Regions from separate parts of the Roseburia sp. AM23-20 genome, predicted to be linked through region 2. Evidence: predicted binding sites of a transcription regulator. Region 2 holds the regulator's gene; the other holds the start of a gene.
What was found. Region 2 encodes HrcA, which represses chaperone genes, less so after heat shock. Its sites were predicted from a motif close to TGTTAGCACTCNNNNNNNNNGAGTGCTAACA; they were not measured.

Region 1: clpB (ATP-dependent chaperone ClpB) is a predicted target of HrcA. The motif match lies at 2,179-2,209, and genes of this name have one in related genera.

Annotation. Positions count from the first base shown of each region.
Region 1 is NZ_QRHS01000006.1:140,060-149,766, forward strand. It holds gene clpB (ATP-dependent chaperone ClpB) at 1-2,049, opposite strand, end outside; gene DW650_RS07250 (BMP family ABC transporter substrate-binding protein) at 2,287-3,477, opposite strand; gene DW650_RS07255 (HD domain-containing phosphohydrolase) at 3,479-7,027, opposite strand; gene DW650_RS07260 (cyclodeaminase/cyclohydrolase family protein) at 7,301-7,948, shown strand; gene DW650_RS07265 (bifunctional 5,10-methylenetetrahydrofolate dehydrogenase/5,10-methenyltetrahydrofolate cyclohydrolase) at 8,041-8,904, shown strand; gene DW650_RS07270 (ATP-binding protein) at 9,089-9,707, opposite strand, start outside.
Region 2 is NZ_QRHS01000003.1:51,211-60,917, reverse strand. It holds gene DW650_RS19490 (hypothetical protein) at 1-15, shown strand, start outside; gene recO (DNA repair protein RecO) at 1-718, shown strand, start outside; gene DW650_RS04405 (hypothetical protein) at 785-1,522, shown strand; gene DW650_RS04400 (glycine--tRNA ligase) at 1,576-2,973, shown strand; gene DW650_RS04395 (YfhO family protein) at 3,046-5,802, shown strand; gene DW650_RS04390 (acyltransferase family protein) at 5,804-6,850, shown strand; gene hrcA (heat-inducible transcriptional repressor HrcA) at 6,989-8,089, shown strand; gene grpE (nucleotide exchange factor GrpE) at 8,105-8,740, shown strand; gene dnaK (molecular chaperone DnaK) at 8,776-9,707, shown strand, end outside.

The DNA.
Region 1 (9,707 bases), on a different contig from region 2:
ATGTGCTTTTTCCACCTCATCAAACAGTACAACAGAATATGGTTTTCTGCGGACTGCCTCGGTGAGCTGACCGCCCTCATCGTATCCGACATATCCTGGAGGCGCTCCGATTAAACGGGAGACGGAATATTTCTCCATATACTCACTCATATCAAGACGCACCATGTTAGACTCGTCATCAAACAGGCTTGCCGCAAGTGCCTTTGCGAGCTCCGTCTTACCAACACCGGTAGGTCCTAAGAACAGGAACGAACCGATCGGCTTTGTCGGATCTTTGATACCTGCTTTGGAACGGATGATCGCTTCTGTAACCTTAGTGACACCCTCGTCCTGTCCGATGACACGTTTGTGTAGTTCCTCATCGAGATGAAGTGTCTTGTTTCTCTCACTCTCCGTCAGTTTTGCAACCGGGATACCGGTCCAGCGGGAAATAATACGTGCAATCTCCTCCTCGCTGACATTTTCATGTACCAGGGAAAGATCACGGTTCTTTACTTCCTCTTCTTCGGCTTCCAACTGTTTTTCTAACTGCGGTAATTTGCCATACTGCAATTCTGCTGCTTTTTCCAGATCATAATTCTGCTGTGCGGTCTTGATCTCATTTTTGACTGTCTCGATCTCCTCACGCAGTTTCTGGACTTTTTCTACCGATTTCTTTTCATTTTCCCACTGCGCTTTTTTCGTATTAAACGTATCGCGCAGTTCTGCCAATTCTTTCTGCAGGTCAGCGAGACGCTCCTGGCTTAACCTGTCTGTTTCTTTCTTTAATGCGGTTTCCTCAATCTCAAGCTGCATGACACGACGGTTTAATTCATCAAGTTCTGTCGGCATGGAATCAAGTTCTGTCTTGATCAGGGCACATGCCTCATCCACAAGGTCGATCGCTTTATCCGGCAGGAAACGGTCGGAAATATAACGGTTTGAGAGCACTGCTGCCGATACTAACGCAGAGTCTGTGATCTTTACACCGTGGAACACTTCGTAGCGCTCCTTTAAACCACGCAGAATGGAAATCGTATCCTCAACCGTCGGCTCATCCACCATAACCGGCTGGAATCTTCGCTCTAACGCTGCATCTTTTTCGATATATTCACGGTATTCATCAAGTGTCGTTGCACCGATACAATGCAGTTCACCACGCGCAAGCATAGGTTTTAACAGCTGTCCGGCATCCATTGCGCCGTCCGTTTTTCCGGCTCCGACGATCGTGTGCAGCTCATCGATAAACAGGATGATCTGTCCGTCAGAATTTTTGATATCATCAAGAACCGCTTTCAAACGCTCCTCAAATTCACCACGATACTTCGCACCTGCGACCAGGGCACCCATATCCAGTGCAAATAATTTTTTATCTTTCAAGCCTTCCGGCACATCACCTTTTACGATACGCTGTGCAAGTCCTTCTACCACTGCGGTCTTACCTACACCAGGTTCACCAATCAGCACCGGATTATTTTTTGTCTTACGTGAAAGGATACGGACTACATTCCGGATCTCATCATCACGTCCGATAACAGGATCAAGTTTCTGCTCTTTCGCACGCGCTACCATATCGTAACCGTATTTTTCAAGAGTATCATAAGTAGCTTCCGGATTGTCCGAAACAACACGCTGATTGCCGCGCACCGTTGAGAGTGCCTGTAAAAACCGCTCTCTCGTGATTCCGTACTCTTTGAAGATCTCCTTCATTGCCTTGTTCGGGTATTTTAACAATGCAAGAAAAAGATGCTCCACGGAAACATATTCGTCTCCCATCTGCTTTGCCTCGTCCTCTGCATGGATCAGCACCTTATTTAAATCCTGACCGACATAGACCTGACCGCCGGATACCTTTACCCTTGCAGCAAGATGTTTCTTTGCGTTATCCAGAAAATGCTCTTTCTGGATTTCCATTTTTTCTATCAGTTTTAAAATCAGTCCGTCTTCCTGCTGCAGCAATGCAACAAGCAGATGTTCCTGCTCGATTTCCTGATTGCCATATTCATATGCAAGTTTTTCACAATCATTGATCGCTTCTACGGACTTCTGTGTAAATTTCTGAATGTTCATATATCTTCCTCCCTCTTATTCTATTGTGGTCCAAACTGGACATCTATATCAAATGATGGCAGACCATCATGAGTTTTCTTTCTTAATTTATATCTGTTTTCCGTTTACAATTTGTGTTATACACCCGATTGTTAGCACTGTCAAGAGGTGAGTGCTAATTATTTTATAAAAAAAATATAAACTGTCCTACGAATACGATATGCTCTGCATCCGCAGGACTTTTTCCCTCACAATCCCCTATTCTTCTATCCGGATCACATCTTTCAGCACATAATGAAACGAAGGTGCAGACGCAAACTCATTCTCCGTATATCCCTGATTCAGATCATAAGTATCGTCCGGGTCATCCGGATCTGCCCCGACATAATCTCCCCGGAACACATCCAGTTTCCCCTGCTCAAACTGCCGGATCACTTCCTGCATTTTTTCCGCTGTGCCATCAGCAGCCGTGATTTCATTTAATTCTAACATCTGCACCCAGTCTTCTTCAAAACCGGCACCAATATCATTTCCATTGACCGTTCCTTTGATACTTTTCTCAATCACACGGTCGTTTAAAACTGCATCCACAGCTCCCATCATATAGGGTTCCCAGTTGATCTTGCATCCGGTAAGATAAGTGGTCGGCGCCACATCTTCCATACTCTGGTTATAACTTACCAGATAAACTGGAGTTCCCACAGCAGTTTCCTCACACGCGGTAGCGGGACCTGCAGTATCCGAATGCTGTGATATGATCACACAGCCCTCATCAATCAGGTCTTTGGCATACTGTTTTTCCGTCCGGTAATCATTCCATTTATTGGTATAACGCACTGTCATCACCGCTTCCGGTACAACCGATCTCACTCCGAGCAAAAATGCCGTATATCCGGAGATCACCTCCGCATAAGGATAGGCTGCAACATATCCGATCTTTGCCTGTTGCTCCGTAATCACGCCTTCTTTTATCAGTTCTTTCATTTTCATCCCGGCTGCCACTCCCGCCGTATACCTTCCCTGATAAATTTTCCCCATGAATGTATGATAATTTTTTAAGAGGGGCTCTTCATTTGCATTCGCACATGTTGCCATACAAAACTCGATCCCGGGATATTTTTCTGCAAACTCCTTCGTAACGGTTCCATAATTATAACTGGTCGTAAAAATCAGGTCACACCCGGCATCCACAAGCTGCTGTAAGTACTCTGATTCCGTTCCCTCCGCAACATTATTGAGTGCAATGACTTTTACCTGATCCCCGTATTTTGTCTGGATTGCCTCCTGCGCATCAATAAAATTGCTGGTATATGCGGTACTCGCATCTCCAACATACACAAAACCAACAGTGATCTCTTTTTCTTCGTCTCTCAGAAAGTATACAGATGCCGACACAAAAGCAATCACAACCAGACAGGTGCACAATGTCACAAGATATACTTTTTTCACCTTACTCCTCCTCTTTTTCCCTGCTATGATCTGCATGTGCATGTTCTTTGTACAGACTGCATATGTCAATCTTTCCATTGTCAATCAGTCCTAACATAACATCGACAAGTCCTGGATCAAACTGCGTTCCCCTTCCATTTTTCAGTTCCTGTATCACATAGGTCATATCCAACTGTTTCCGGTAAACGCGATTCACCGTCATTGCATCAAATGTATCTGCAATTCCGATAATTCTGGCATTGATCGGGATTTCTTCTCCTTTTAACCCGTGCACATATCCTTTTCCATCATATCTTTCATGATGATATAAGGCCCCCTCTTCCACATGGTCTACGATTGTGAAACTCTTTAAGATTTCCGCACCTTTCGTCACATGCGATTTCATAATTCCATATTCCTCGTCCGTTAATTTTCCCGGCTTATTTAAAATCCGGTCGGGAATACCGATTTTTCCGATATCATGTAAAAGCGCTGCCCTTTTCAGATCCTCACAGCTTTTCTCATCAAACCCAAGTTCTTTTGCGATCAGTACGGAATATTCTGCCACACGCTCAGAATGCTGACTCGTCCTTACATCTTTAGCGTCTACCGTCTTAGCAATCGTAAGTACCGTCTCATTCCCCATTTCCAGCTGCTTTTTTACCAGTTCAATCTCCTTTTTCTGAAGATTGATCACTCTCTGCACCTGTGTATGAAAAATCATCCAGGTCAGATAAGCTACTGCTAACGTAAACACTGCCACTATATAAACCACAAACCACCAGTGATCGTAGATCTCTGCCTTTTTTTCAATGGTATACACACTTTCCACTACCGGATTCTGTCCCTTATGATCCAGCACCGCAATATGAAATTTATAGGTTCCTACCGGAAGATTTGTATAAATCACTCTGGACATCTCACTTTGGGACATCACCTGCGGCTCACTGTCATACCCCTCTAAGTAAACACTTACATAAGGGATATTCACGGAATAATTGATAATTTCCGGAAATATCTCAAGCTTTTCTGCTCCCCTTTCCAGATAGATCACCTCTCCACGTCTGACAAAATGCGATACATCATCTATTTTTACGGATTTCATCTGCATACGGTAGGAACGGACAGAAACCTCATAATTTTTAAGATTCATACAAATCACTCCCGTATCTGTGGAAAAATAGAAATTCATATCTTCATCTACATAATTCCATGCATTTGGTGTCAGCGCCCAGTTAAGCCCGGCATCACTGTTTAACAGTTTATACTCTAATTTCCTCCCGGACAAAAGCTCCTCTTTATCCACAACATAGATCCCCGCTGACCCTGGTATAAACAAAGTATGGTCGATTCCCTCCACAATATCATAATTATTATAATAAGGAAATTTATCAAGACTCCTGATTTTTCCTTCCGTATCCATGTAACAGATTCCATTACTTGTTACAATAAATACACCTCCATCCTCATTTTTCACCATACGGAGAATCACCTCTGAGCTTAATCCATCCTCTTTGTTGTAAACATCATTCACTTTTCCATTTTTTATCACCGCGATTCCATTTCCATCCGTGCCGGCAAATATGGTTCCGTCTTCCTGTTCTAATACACAAAGAATCTTCGGTACCGTAAGTCCATCTGATTCACCGGTCACTTTTGTAATCTCCCCATCCCGGATAAATGTAAGTCCCGCATCTCCTGCCGCAAGTATCGTCCCGTTTTTTAGTTCTTCGACGGTACGGTATTTATTACCATTTGCCCCACTGGCATTATCATAGACAAAAGTCTCTCCTTTTGCTGTAATCTCATAAATGCCCTTTCCCGTTGTGCAGATCCACAAGTTTCCACAGCTGTCTGTCCGAATACATCGTATTCTTGTGCCAGCTAAGGTTTCCGTAACATCATCCGTATATTCTTCTCCGGTCTCTTCATCCATTACCTCTAATCCGCTGTCCGTTCCTATATAAAACCTGTTCTGCCATTTCGTAACTGAATTGACAACTTGATTTTCCTGGATAGCTCCTGTCTGCAATGATGTAAATACCGACTTACATAAACGAAGAACGCCAAGCCTTGACGATGTAAACCAGAGATTTCCCTGATAATCCATCAGCATATGATCAATCGAACTGTTGAATGTATCTGTATTTATCATTTTAAAATCTGTCTGTTCTACAAAATATCCCACTCCGTTATCGGCACAGACAAACATGGCTCCGTTATCTAAAAAATACAGTGACTTTATATTTGATAATTCTTCACAGCCTTTCGTTTCCCTGTATTTCCACTCTCCCGTATCACAGCCATAGCAAAGTATCTCATTCTGTGAAGTTCCGGCATACAAAAGTCCGTTTTCATCAAACTTACAGCAGGAAAAATCAGCTCCCTCGGATGGCTCCACAATATCCATGATCTTTCCCTGCCGGATAAAATACAGTTTTCCATCATCGGTTACCGCTGCAACTGTTCCATTTGCATCTGCATCCATACTTTTTACATACACAATATCTTCCATCGTCTTTTTCACATTTAATCCACCTGCTAATGTAACAATGGAAAGTGCCCCGGCTGTTCCAACATAATAATTTCCATCTGCGCACTGTGTAATACAGCGCACCGAATCCGATGCAAGTCCCTGTTTTTCAGTAATAACATTTGCAACCGTATCATTGATAAAGATGGAAAGTCCGCTGTCATTCGTTCCAACCCACAGTCTGCCTTCCTCATCCGTATACAGGCAGTTCACGGTTTTTATCGATTCATATTCATTGATCCATTGAAATTTTGTGCCATTATACCGGTACAGCCCGCCATATGTTCCAATCCATAAAACGCCATCCTTCGTCTGCACAATATCATTGGCACATCCACCCGGTATTCCATTTTCCCTGCCATAAACAGTCTGAAGATAACTACTGTAATCTTCCTGTTCTGTAACTGTTTTTGCCGTTACTGTCTCTCCCCGGATCATGCCAAGCACCAATATACAAAGAAACATCATGAGCAAAGTATGCTGTCTTTTAGATACAATTTTTTTCTGAACCAATTTTATAAGAGAAAATACTAAGACGATCGTTATAACCTTATCAAGAAAATCAAGATAAAACTGTCCCATACAGTGACTGAAAAAGCTGTTGAATCCAACTTTTTCCATAGACTCAATAACACCGTCTCCCCAGATATTCTGCGTAGAACCATCACAATACAGATAGTTAAACGGGACAGAAAGTGTCACCGATAAAACCGCTACTAAAAAACTTGTTGAAAGTACTCCATAAAGATTTTTTAAAAATCCTTTTTTCACACATATGCCGGTCGTTATGCCGACCATGGCACTGACCACTGCGTAAAACATATTTGTCCAGGAATATAAAATCCCATAGGTAAGATTTACCGTCATCCCGACCATAGCTGCACAGAAAGGTCCCAGCACATACGCCGCCGTTACTGTTCCAAAAGAATCAAGCCACAACGGCAGCTGCAGCCTGTCAGACAAAATCCTGCCGGCAAAATTTATCACTATACATCCAAGTACAAACGTGCTGATCACATACCATTTATTATTTTTCATAACCTTTTCCTCATGTGTACATCAATAACACAGGTGCTATTGCTTTATCCCAGGTAACTCTACTAATATTTTAACAAAAACCGGTAAAAAGACAACTGTTTCCGTTGATTTCATACATTAATTTTTTAATGTATGAAAGTACCGGGTTACAGGATTTCTATTTCATTTAAAATTACAATATGTTAGAATAAAGCAATCACTGTAACTTATCGAATGAAAATGGTTAAAAAATACCGTACAGGTATGGAGAATAATGTGCAATGGAGGAATATCATGGAACATCAGACAAATTCATGCTTTACAGATTATTCCTGTAAAGATTTTATCACCGTTTTATCCGGCAAGTCTCCGGTTCCGGGAGGCGGAGGTGCCGCTGCCCTCGCCGGCGCGATCGGTATCGCTCTTGGAAATATGGTCGGGAGTCTTACCGTTGGAAAAAAGACCTATGCCGCTGTGGAAGAGGATATCATTCAATGTAAGAAAAAAGCAGACGACATCACAGCACGGCTTTTAGATCTCGTGGCAAAAGACGCCAAAGCTTTTGAACCGTTAAGTGCCGCCTACGGCATGCCAAAAAGCACACCGGAAGAAATTGAAAAAAAGGCAGAAGTAATGGAAGCCGCCTTAGTGGGAGCCTGCGAAGTTCCACTTGAGATCATGCGGACCTGCGCAGAGGCGATCGATCTGATTGAAACCTTTGCCGAAAAGGGCAGTAAAATTGCCATCAGCGATGCCGGTGTCGGCGCCACGCTGCTAAAATCTGCTCTTCAGGGGGCATCCTTAAACATCTACATCAACACAAAATCCATGGCTGACAAAGAAGTTGCCGCTTCCTATAATAAGGAAGCTGATGAACTGCGTGAAACATACGAAAAGAAAGCAGATGAGATTTTCAATCTGGTCTGCACAAAGATCCGCTAAATCGGAAAACCATATATTTTTTCATCCGCTATTTGGTGACGATATCAACTGAATCAACAGAATTAAAACATCATTATTATATGGAGGTACCTATGGCTAAATTATTATCAGGAAAAGAAGTTACCGCTTCTTTAAATGAAGAGATCCGTAAAAAAGTAGAGACACTGAACGCACACCAGATCACACCAAAACTTGGCATCATCCGCATTGGTGAAAGAGAAGATGATATTTCTTACGAGCGCGGTGCGACTAAACGCTGTGAAACTCTTGGCGTTTCCTATAAAAAATTCCTGCTTCCGGAAGATGCCTCAGAGGAAATGGTTTTAAATACGATCGCACAGGTAAATGAGGCAGACGATATTCACGGCGTATTACTCTTCCGTCCTCTGCCGCGTCATTTAGATGAAAATAAGATCATCAACGCGCTCGCCGTAGAAAAAGACATTGATGGCATCACTGACCGATCCATGGTCTCTGTTTTCCTTGGAAAACAAACCGGTTTTGCACCGTGTACACCGAGTGCCTGCATGAAGATTTTAGATCACTATGGCATCAACTGCTCCGGCAAAAAAGCTGTCGTGATCGGCAGAAGTCCCGTCGTTGGAAAACCAGCCGCCATGATGCTGCTTCAGAAAAATGCAACCGTAACTATCTGTCACACGAAAACTACAGATATGCCATCCGTTGTAAAAGAAGCAGACATCGTGATCGTTGCTGCCGGGAGAGCCGGTGTCATCGACGCAAAATATCTGCGTGCCGGTCAGACTGTCATTGACGTAGGGATCAACGTAAACGAGGAGGGCAAACTCTGCGGTGACGTAAACTTCGCCGACGCAGAACCTGTTGTGGATGCGATCACTCCCGTTCCGGGCGGTGTCGGAAGTGTCACAACTTCTGTCCTGATCGAGCATGTTGTGGATGCTGCTCTCCTAAAGGCTGGATTAGACATCTTATAATTGTGCTGCACCAGTACATCATTTTTCTAAATAGCAACAGGTCACTGCACTAGAAAAAAGTCTCAACGCAGGCATAGCTTTCTACGTTGAGACTTTAAATCTACTCTCCAATCACAACTTTACAGTCCTTTTTATAGCCTAACAGGACGTCATACTCATCTATGATAATAATAACCTTTTCGATCTACAAACCAGTAGTATCCAACTCTACGATCATCTGACCGATTTTCTGCTCTTTTAACAGATAACACATATAGATTGGAAGATATGTCACAGTTCCTTCTGTTTCTACATTTCCAACGGAAAAAACATAGGCTTTCTCAAGATGATAATCCGGTATGTTCATAAAATTATCCAAAGCTTTGTGTGATTTATATGCCTTACCAGACTTAACTTCAATCGGAACAACTTTCCCATTCATTTCTATCACAAAATCCATTTCACCAATATTTTTCTTTTTACAGAAATATGGTGTAAAACCATTCGCCGTTAATTGCTGTGCGACAGCATTTTCAAAGTGTGCTCCGTTGTTCACTTCTCCGTTTTTATTAATTAATTCCATTTTTGTTTCTGCCGGATATGCACTTGTCAACAATCCAATGTCGCTCGAAAAAAGTCTGAATATATTACTGCTCTTGCTTGCTAAAAGTGGAATAACTGGTGCCTCAACATTATAAACCGGCAACGCCACACCTGCATCTTTTAACCACAAAAAACTATTTTCGTATCTGTCAAATTTCAGTTCTTTATCCAACATCGTAAATACAAACTTTTTATTCTGCTTATTTAGTTCAGCAGGAATA
Region 2 (9,707 bases):
GATTGGCGATTATGACAGAAGAATCACACTGCTGACGAAGGAAAGGGGCAAGATCACCGCATTTGCAAAAGGTGCAAGAAGACCAAACAGTGCACTTGTTGCTGCGGCAACCCCCTTTTCCTTTGGTGAATTTGAAATGTTTGAGGGGCGAAGCTCCTATACGGTGGTGAGGGCTTCCATTCAGAACTATTTCAGGGAAGTTCAGGAAGAACTTGAAGCTACATATTATGGATGTTATTTTCTGGAATTTGCCGATTATTACTGTCAGGAAAACAATGATGAACGCGAGATGTTAAAGCTGCTTTATCAGTCACTTCGGGCATTGACAAGCAGTGCATATGATAAGAGACTGGTCCGTTTTATTTTTGAGTTAAAGGCAATGTCGGTAAACGGTGAAGCACCGAATGTATTTGCCTGTCTGAAATGTGGAAAAAAAGAAGAACTGAACTGGTTTGTAACAAAACGGGGTGGCTGTGTCTGTGATCCCTGTGAAAAAAAAGAGGCGTCCACGGAGGAAAGCGGCAGGTTTTTCCTGAATGAATCAACTCTTTATACGATGCAGTATATCATTTCAGCAAGGGTGGAAAAATTATATACTTTTTCTGTCAGTGACAGTGTGTTAAGGCAGCTGCTTGCAATTATGAAAAGTTATCGTGCAGTTTATCTGGATCACACATTTCAGTCTCTTAAAATGTTAGAGGGACTATTTACTGGTTGAAATCGGGAATCGGAAATAGTATAATGTAAAACATTGGATATGTAAGACGAATGGAGACTTGTAAAAATGAGAAAAGCATGTATGGCAGGTATTGGCGTACTGATTGGCATTTCGATGCTGGCTGGATGTGGAAAATCTCTGAATGCAGATACGGATACGGTATATGTACAGAAAAACGGAACCGTACTCACAGTAGATGTTGAGACACTGGATAAAGATTATTATGATGAGACAGAACTAAAGGATTATGTGACAGATGCTGTTTCTGCTTATACGGAAGAACATGGAAAGAATACGGTAAAACTGGAAGGACTTTCTGTGAAAGATAGTACGGCAACACTTAAGATGAAATATAAAACACCGGAAGATTATACAGGATTTAATGGCATTGAACTCTATGAGGGCAAGGTTGTTAAGGCACTGGCAGCAGGATATGATTTCAACACAGATTTTGTCAGTGTAGAAGATGGAAAGGTGACCGGAACAGCGACGAAGGAAGAAATTTATTCCGGGGATGATTTAAAAGCAGTCATCATCAAGGCAAACAGAGATGTCAAAGTAGATGGAACGATCTGTTATGTTTCCACAGAAAATGTAAAGCTGACCGGGGCAGACAGTGTTTCCATACGGGATGGTTACAGTTTAAACAGTGATAATGTTTCAGATGAAAATGCTTCTGGCGGAACAGAGAATGTTGGCGGTTCAACAGAGATATCTGACACGGATGTCAATGATGACACAGCCTATGTAAAAGATGATGGGGCATTTGAAACAGATGTCTACACATACATTATTTATAAGTAAACATACAAAAGAGGCAGTCCACTGCCATTTTATAGAAAGGTGAGGAATTATTTATGGAAAAATCAATGGACAAAATCGTAGCACTGGCAAAATCAAGAGGTTTCGTATATCCGGGATCTGAGATTTACGGTGGTCTTGCAAATACATGGGATTATGGTAATCTCGGCGTTGAGTTAAAGAACAACGTAAAAAGAGCATGGTGGCAGAAATTTATTCAGGAGAATCCATACAATGTAGGTGTGGACTGTGCCATTTTAATGAACCCGCAGACCTGGGTTGCATCCGGACATCTTGGCGGATTTTCAGATCCTCTGATGGATTGTAAAGAATGTCATGAGCGTTTCCGTGCAGACAAGATCATCGAGGATTTTGCAGAGGAGAAAAAAATCGAGTTAAAGAGCTCCGTAGACGGATGGACACAGGAAGAGATGCGTGATTTCATCGAGGAAAATCAGGTTCCATGTCCAACCTGCGGCAAACACAACTTCACAGATATCCGTCAGTTTAACCTGATGTTTAAGACATTCCAGGGTGTTACTGAGGATGCAAAGAATACCGTATACTTAAGACCTGAGACAGCACAGGGTATTTTCGTAAACTTTAAGAATGTACAGAGAACATCCCGTAAAAAGATTCCGTTTGGTATCGGACAGGTCGGAAAATCTTTCCGTAATGAGATCACACCGGGTAACTTTACATTCCGTACCAGAGAGTTTGAGCAGATGGAGCTTGAGTTCTTCTGTGAGCCGGGTACTGATTTAGAGTGGTTCCAGTACTGGAGAGGTTTCTGCCGTGACTGGCTGATCTCCCTTGGAATCAAAGAGGATGAGATGCGTCTGCGTGACCATGATCCGGCTGAGCTTGCATTCTACAGCAAGGGAACAACGGATATCGAGTTCTTATTCCCATTCGGATGGGGCGAACTCTGGGGTATTGCTGACAGAACCGATTATGACCTTGGACGTCATCAGGAGACTTCCGGTCAGGATCTTACTTACTTTGATGATGAGAAGAATGAGAGATATCTTCCATATGTTATTGAGCCTTCACTTGGAGCAGACCGTGTTGTTTTAGCATTTTTATGTGCTGCTTATGACGAGGAAAATATCGGAACAGAGGAAAAACCGGATATGAGAACGGTTCTTCATTTCCATCCGGCTTTAGCACCTGTTAAGATCGGTGTACTTCCATTATCCAAGAAGTTAAATGAAGGTGCTGAGAAAGTATTCGCGCAGCTTTCACACAAATATAACTGTGAATTTGATGACAGAGGAAATATCGGAAAGCGTTACAGAAGACTGGATGAGATCGGTACTCCGTTCTGTGTAACCTACGATTTCGAGTCTGAAAATGACGGTGCCGTAACGGTTCGTGACCGTGATACCATGGAGCAGGAGCGTATTAAGATCGAGGATCTGGATGCTTATTTCGCAGAGAAGTTCAACTGGTAAAAGAAAAGATATGATCAGGAGAAAGACCAGAGACAATGTGCTTTGGTCTTTTTCTATGGGAGAAATTAAAAAATGAGATTCCTACGGAATAAAGATGGTAATGTCAGTAAAAAAGTCTGGTTTGCTCTGGCATATACCATATGTTTTACAATCATTGCGGGGGCGGTATTCTCCGTATTTATCATAAATAAAAAAAGTTTTATATGGGTTCCGGATGGCCTGCAACAGCATTTTAATGCGCTGCTTTATTATCGTTCGTGGCTTTTATCGATCATAGATACGCTTATTACAGAACACAGGCTTTCGGTTCCGCTGTGGGACATGCATATCGGACTTGGCTCAGATGTGCTGACGACGCTTCATTATTATGTGATCGGTGATCCACTCAATCTTTTATCGGTGTTTGTGCCGGATGAAAAGTATATGGAACTTTTTTACAATGCGATGGTTCTGGTAAGGATTTATTTTGCCGGACTGGCATTTTCTGCATATTGCAGGTATCACGGACAGAAACCTTATTCTACGCTGCTTGGGGCAATGGTATATGATTTCTGCTTCTGGGTTATCATTGCGGTGCGTCATCCGTATTTTTTAAATCCGATGATTTATCTGCCGTTGATCCTGATTGGTGTGGATAAAATTTATAAAAAACAAAAGCCCTGGTTGTATATGGGTATGCTTGCGGTGGCAACAGTCAGCAGCTTTTATTTTACATACATGATCTGTGTCTTTGTTGTCATTTATGCACTGCTTCGTTACCTGATGCTGTTTGGAAAACCGGTTTTTAAGACGGTATGGTACTGGGTATGGCGTTTTGCGGCATACTCGTTTGTAACGCTGTCATCTGTTTCTATTATTCTGCTTCCGGTTGTTGCCATGACATTATCTACAGGAAGGGCAGGAGCACAGCATACGTTTTCATTGCTTTATCCGTTATCTTATTATCGGAAATTATTTTATGGATTCCTGATCGGAGGTTCCACTTACTGGAGTGAACTGGGATATACGGGAATCGTTCTTTTGGCAGTGTTGCTGCTTCTTCTTGGGCGAAGAAAAAACAGGGGACTGCGTGCCGGATTTGTACTTATGACGCTGTTACTGTTGTTCCCATTTGCGGGAAAAATGTTGAATGGTGGAAGTTATGTGGTAAACCGTTACATGTGGGCATACTCCATGCTTGTGTCTTTTATCGCGGTAAAAATGTATCCTCAGATGATGGAGATGCATTTTAAGAAAAAAATTGCACTGTTCTGGGCGGGAATCACCTATATCTGCCTGTGCTTGGAGGTGCTTGGAAAGCATCAGAAACAGTATGTATTAGTGGCATTATTATTATTTTCCATGCTGTTAGTCCTCATTGTCGGAACCGGGAAAAAGACGAAAGAAAAATTTGTTTTTAAAGCGGCATTGTTAGTGGTTGTGATGCTTGAACTGATCTATCAGGGCTGGGCAGAATATGCGCCACAGGCGGGTGGTTATGTGGAAGAATTTGCCACGCAGGGAGAGGCACTTTCCATGCTGACCACAGATGCGGCTGGAAGCCTTGTGAAAAATCATGCGAAAGATACGACATACCGCTATGAGTCCCTGCAGTCCGAGGAGTGGAAAAACACGGCGATGCAGCTTGGAATCAATGGTACTTCCTATTATTTCAGTCTTGCAAACCCGGATATTAACCAGTTTCAGCGGGAAATGTATATCAACCAGACAAGAGATTTCTGTTATTCCGGTTTTGATGCCCGTACAATGTTAGAAGTGCTGTCCGGGGTACGTTATTATGTAGTGCCATCCGGAAACAAAGGTCTACGTCCATATGGTTACAACGTCTGTATCAACCGTGGAACACTTGGCGCGGGGGGACAGTATGAAGTGAAATGCGATGCCTATGAGAATGATTCCGTACTGCCGGTTGGATTCGCAGGCAGTACAGTAATTCCACGGAGTATCTATGAAAAGCTGGATGTAACAAAAAAACAGCAGGCACTTTTACAGGGAATCATTGTGGAGGATGATAAGGTTCCGGCTGCATTAGCTCAGAAGGAAACCGGAATGGAATTTACAGATAAAGAGATTTCTTATGAGATTACGGATATGCATAACGTGGAACTGACAGACCACGGATTTACAGCGACAGAAAAGAAAGCGTCGGTCACACTTTCCTTTGAGGGGATGCCGGAGAGCGAAACATACTTTATATTAAAGGGACTTGGGTTTTCGGAGGAAGGAAAAACCTTAACACAGTCGAAGAGCCGTCTGCACATTGATGTGACCTGTGGAAAGATTACAAAGATGATTACATTCCTTACCAGAAAGAATAATTTTTACAGTGGTGTGGATGATTATCTGATCAATACCGGCTATCGTGATGAAAAAGCAGATGAAATTACACTGACATTTCATGAAAAGGGGACTTACCGGTTTGATGAGATGCAGATCGTATGTCAGCCGATGCAGCAGGTTGATAGTCTGGCAAAAAAACTGAAACAGAATGTTTTAAAAGGGGTCGTCATGGATACCAACCGGATATCCGGTACTCTTGAGACAGATCAGGAAGAATTGCTTTGTCTGACGATCCCATACAGCAGTGGATGGCAGGCGTATATTGATGGCAAGGAAGCAGATGTTTTAAAGGCAGATACGATGTATATGGCAGTTGATGTGCCGGAGGGAATACATCAGATCGAATTTTATTACTGTACACCGTATTTAAAAACGGGTGCTGTTTTGAGCGGTCTTGGAATCCTGTCGGTGATCGGGATTGCTGTTTTCAGATATAGAACGGGTGATAAGAGAAAAAAAGAACAGGGCAGGACGAAAGAAAGGATCTAAGATGTCTACGATATATCTATCGGAAAAAAATGAATACAGGGCACTTGATTTTCTGAAATTTGCAGCAGCATTTCTAGTTGTTGCCATTCACATTCCACCATTTGAAGAGGCTGCTCCGGTATTTTCACACGAATTTCAGCAGGTAATCTGCCGGATGGCAGTGCCGTTCTTTTTTGTATGTACCGGATATTTTATGGGAGAAAAAATAGCGGACAAAGGCAGGGTAAAAAAATATCTTTTCCATATTATAAAGATGTATGTATGGTGGAGTCTGTTATATCTGATCCCGATCATTGACCGGTTCTGGGAGAAAAAAAGAAGTGCTGCCGGAAATTTGTCAGAACTGGCGAGAAGATTTTTTCTGATCGGTTCTTATATACAGCTATGGTATCTTCTTGCAACGGTTGTGGCGGTACTGTTATTGTATCTTCTTGCAACGCACTTTCAATGGAGTGTAAAAAGCATTGTAGTGGCTGCCGTACTATTATATCTGGCTGGAGTCTGCCATAACACTTATCATCATGCTTTTGATGATCTTTCGCCGGCTGCAAATGAGATCAGATGGTATCTTTCTGTATTTGCTACCGCAAGAAATGGCCTGTTTTTTGGATTCCCGTTTGTGACGACGGGATATTTGTTCCGGGTAAAGGCAGACCGGATCAGAAAAAATGATTATGGATGGCATACGATAGTTTTTCTGGCACTCATGATGTTAGAAGAGTGGATCGTCACTCAGAAAATTGGCGAATCATCCCATGATATGTATCTAATGACACCTCTTGTCACGGCAAATCTTTTTCTGGCAGCCGCTTTTTGTCCGGTAAGCGATAAGCGGGGGGCAATGGCAAAGATTATGCGTGAACTCTCGACTGAGATTTTTCTTTTGCACATGCTGGTATATTTCTGGTACAAAAAGATCATGGAGAGTATGGGACTGGATGCAGGAAATCATCTGGTGCGTTATCTGGTGGTTGTTAGTGGCAGTGTTCTGATCGGATTGATCCTCATATATATAGGAAGAAAAAGGAATAAAACCGTAAAATTATAAAAAAAATATAAAACCGCAGAAATTATAAAAATTAGTGTTGACAAAAGAATATGATGGTGCTATTTTAAGTACATAGATGTTAGCACTCCACAATAACGAGTGCTAACAGATATAAAAAGTAACTGGGAACTAAGGCAGATGCCAGATTCTTACAGAGAGTTACAGAGTATGGAGATGGAGAAGAGAATGGACGAGGAATTCGAGTTAGACGAACGAAAAACGAAAATTCTTGATGCAATCATCCGCAACTATTTAGAGACAGGCGAACCGGTTGGATCACGAACGATATCCAAGTATACCGATTTGAATTTAAGCTCTGCAACGATCCGTAATGAGATGGCAGATCTGGAAGAACTTGGATACATTTTACAGCCGCATACTTCAGCCGGCAGGATTCCTTCTGACAAAGGATACCGCTTTTATGTGGATCATCTGATGGAAGAGAAAAAACGTGAGGTCGATGAGATGAAGAGTTTCGTCATCGAACACACGGAGAAGATGGATCAGGTGTTGCAGCAAGTGGCAAAGATACTGGCGAACAATACCAATTATGCAACGATGGTAACAGCACCGACGTTCCATAAGAATAAAGTAAAGTTCATCCAGTTATCCAATATGAATGAAGAACAGATCTTAGCAACGATCGTTACCGAAGGTAATCTGGTCAAGAATAAAATTATTCCGGTCAGTGAACCAATCGATAATGAGACGATGTTAAAACTGAATTTCCTGTTAAATGCGAATTTAAATGGTCTTGCATTGCAGGAGATCAATCTTGGAACCATTGCAAAGCTGAAAGAGCAGGCAGGCATTCACAGTGATATCATCAGTGATGTGCTTGATACCGTGGCAGAGACGATGGGACAGGATGAGGACATCCGCATTTATACAAGCGGAACAACCAACTTCTTTAAATATCCGGAGTTAAGTGATTCGGAGAAAGCGAGTGAGCTGATCTCCACATTTGAGGAGAAACAGCAGTTAGCGAGCCTTGTAACTGAAAACCTGTTAGATGATGATAATACAGGGATTCAGGTTTATATAGGAAATGAAAGCCCGATACAGACCATGAAGGACTGCAGTGTTGTGACAGCAACTTATGAATTGGGCGAAGGCGTTCGTGGAACGATAGGAATTGTCGGACCGAAGCGAATGGATTATGAGAAAGTAATGGATAACCTGAAAACCTTGAAAAATTCCTTAGATGGAATTTTAAACAAGGATAAGGAACAGACATAGAAAGGTGGTTCATAGATGTCAGAGATGAATGAAGAGGTATTAGACGAAGCAATGGAGAATTCCACAGAGGAAAATGCTTCTGAAACCCAGACGGATGAAAATGTGACATCCACGGAAGAGACAACTGAGACAGCAGATACGGAAGAAGCAGAAAATGCTGATACGGATTCTGAAGATTCAGATAAAAAGAAATCTTTTTTCAAAAAGAAAAAAGATAAAAAGGATGAGCAGATCGAAGAGCTTACTGACAAAGTCAAAAGACAGATGGCAGAGTTCGATAATTTTCGTAAGCGTACAGAAAAGGAAAAATCACAGATGTACGATATGGGAGCCAAAACGATCGTAGAAAAGATCCTGCCGGTAATTGATAACTTCGAGCGTGGTCTTGCAGCTGTTCCGGAAGAAAGCAAAGAAGATGCTTTTGTTGTCGGAATGGATAAGATCTACCGCCAGATGCTTACCGTATTAGAGGAAGCAGGTGTAACACCGATCGAAGCAGTCGGTGCAGAATTTGATCCGAATTTCCACAACGCAGTAATGCATGTGGAGGATGAAACCTTAGGAGAAAATGTAGTAGCAGAAGAACTCCAGAAGGGATATATGTACAGAGATACTGTAGTAAGACACAGTATGGTAAAAGTAGCAAACTAAGTATTTCATAGATATTAGATGAGGAGGAAATCATTATGAGTAAAATCATTGGTATTGACTTAGGTACAACAAACAGTTGTGTAGCTGTTATGGAAGGTGGAAAACCTACCGTTATCGCAAATCAGGAAGGTGCAAGAACAACACCATCTATCGTTGCATTCACAAAAACAGGCGAGAGATTAGTAGGTGAGCCTGCAAAACGTCAGGCTGTTACAAACGCAGAAAAGACCATATCTTCTATCAAGAGACATATGGGTACTGATTATAAAGTAGCAATTGATGATAAACAGTATTCTCCACAGCAGATTTCTGCAATGATCTTACAGAAATTAAAAGCTGATGCAGAAGGATACTTAGGAGAAAAAGTAACAGAGGCTGTTATCACAGTTCCGGCTTACTTCAACGATGCCCAGCGTCAGGCAACCAAAGATGCAGGTAAGATCGCAGGTCTTGATGTAAAACGTATCATCAACGAGCCGACAGCAGCAGCTTTAGCTTATGGTCTTGACAATGAGAAAGAGCAGAAGATCATGGTATACGACCTTGGTGGTGGTACATTTGATGTTTCTATCATTGAGATTGGCGATGGTGTTATCGAAGTATTATCTACAAACGGTGATACACATCTTGGTGGTGATGATTTTGATAACAGAATCACACAGTGGATGATCGATGAGTTCAAGAAAGCAGAAGGTGTTGATCTTTCTACTGATAAGATGGCTCTTCAGAGATTAAAAGAAGCTGCTGAGAAAGCAAAGAAAGAGCTTTCTTCTGCAACAACCACAAATATCAACCTTCCGTTCATCACAGCAACTGCTGAGGGACCGAAACACTTTGATATGAACTTAACCAGAGCAAAATTCGACGAACTGACACATGATCTCGTTGAAAAAACAGCTATTCCGGTTCAGAACGCCATGAGAGATGCAGGACTTACCAATGCTGATCTTGGTCAGGTATTATTAGT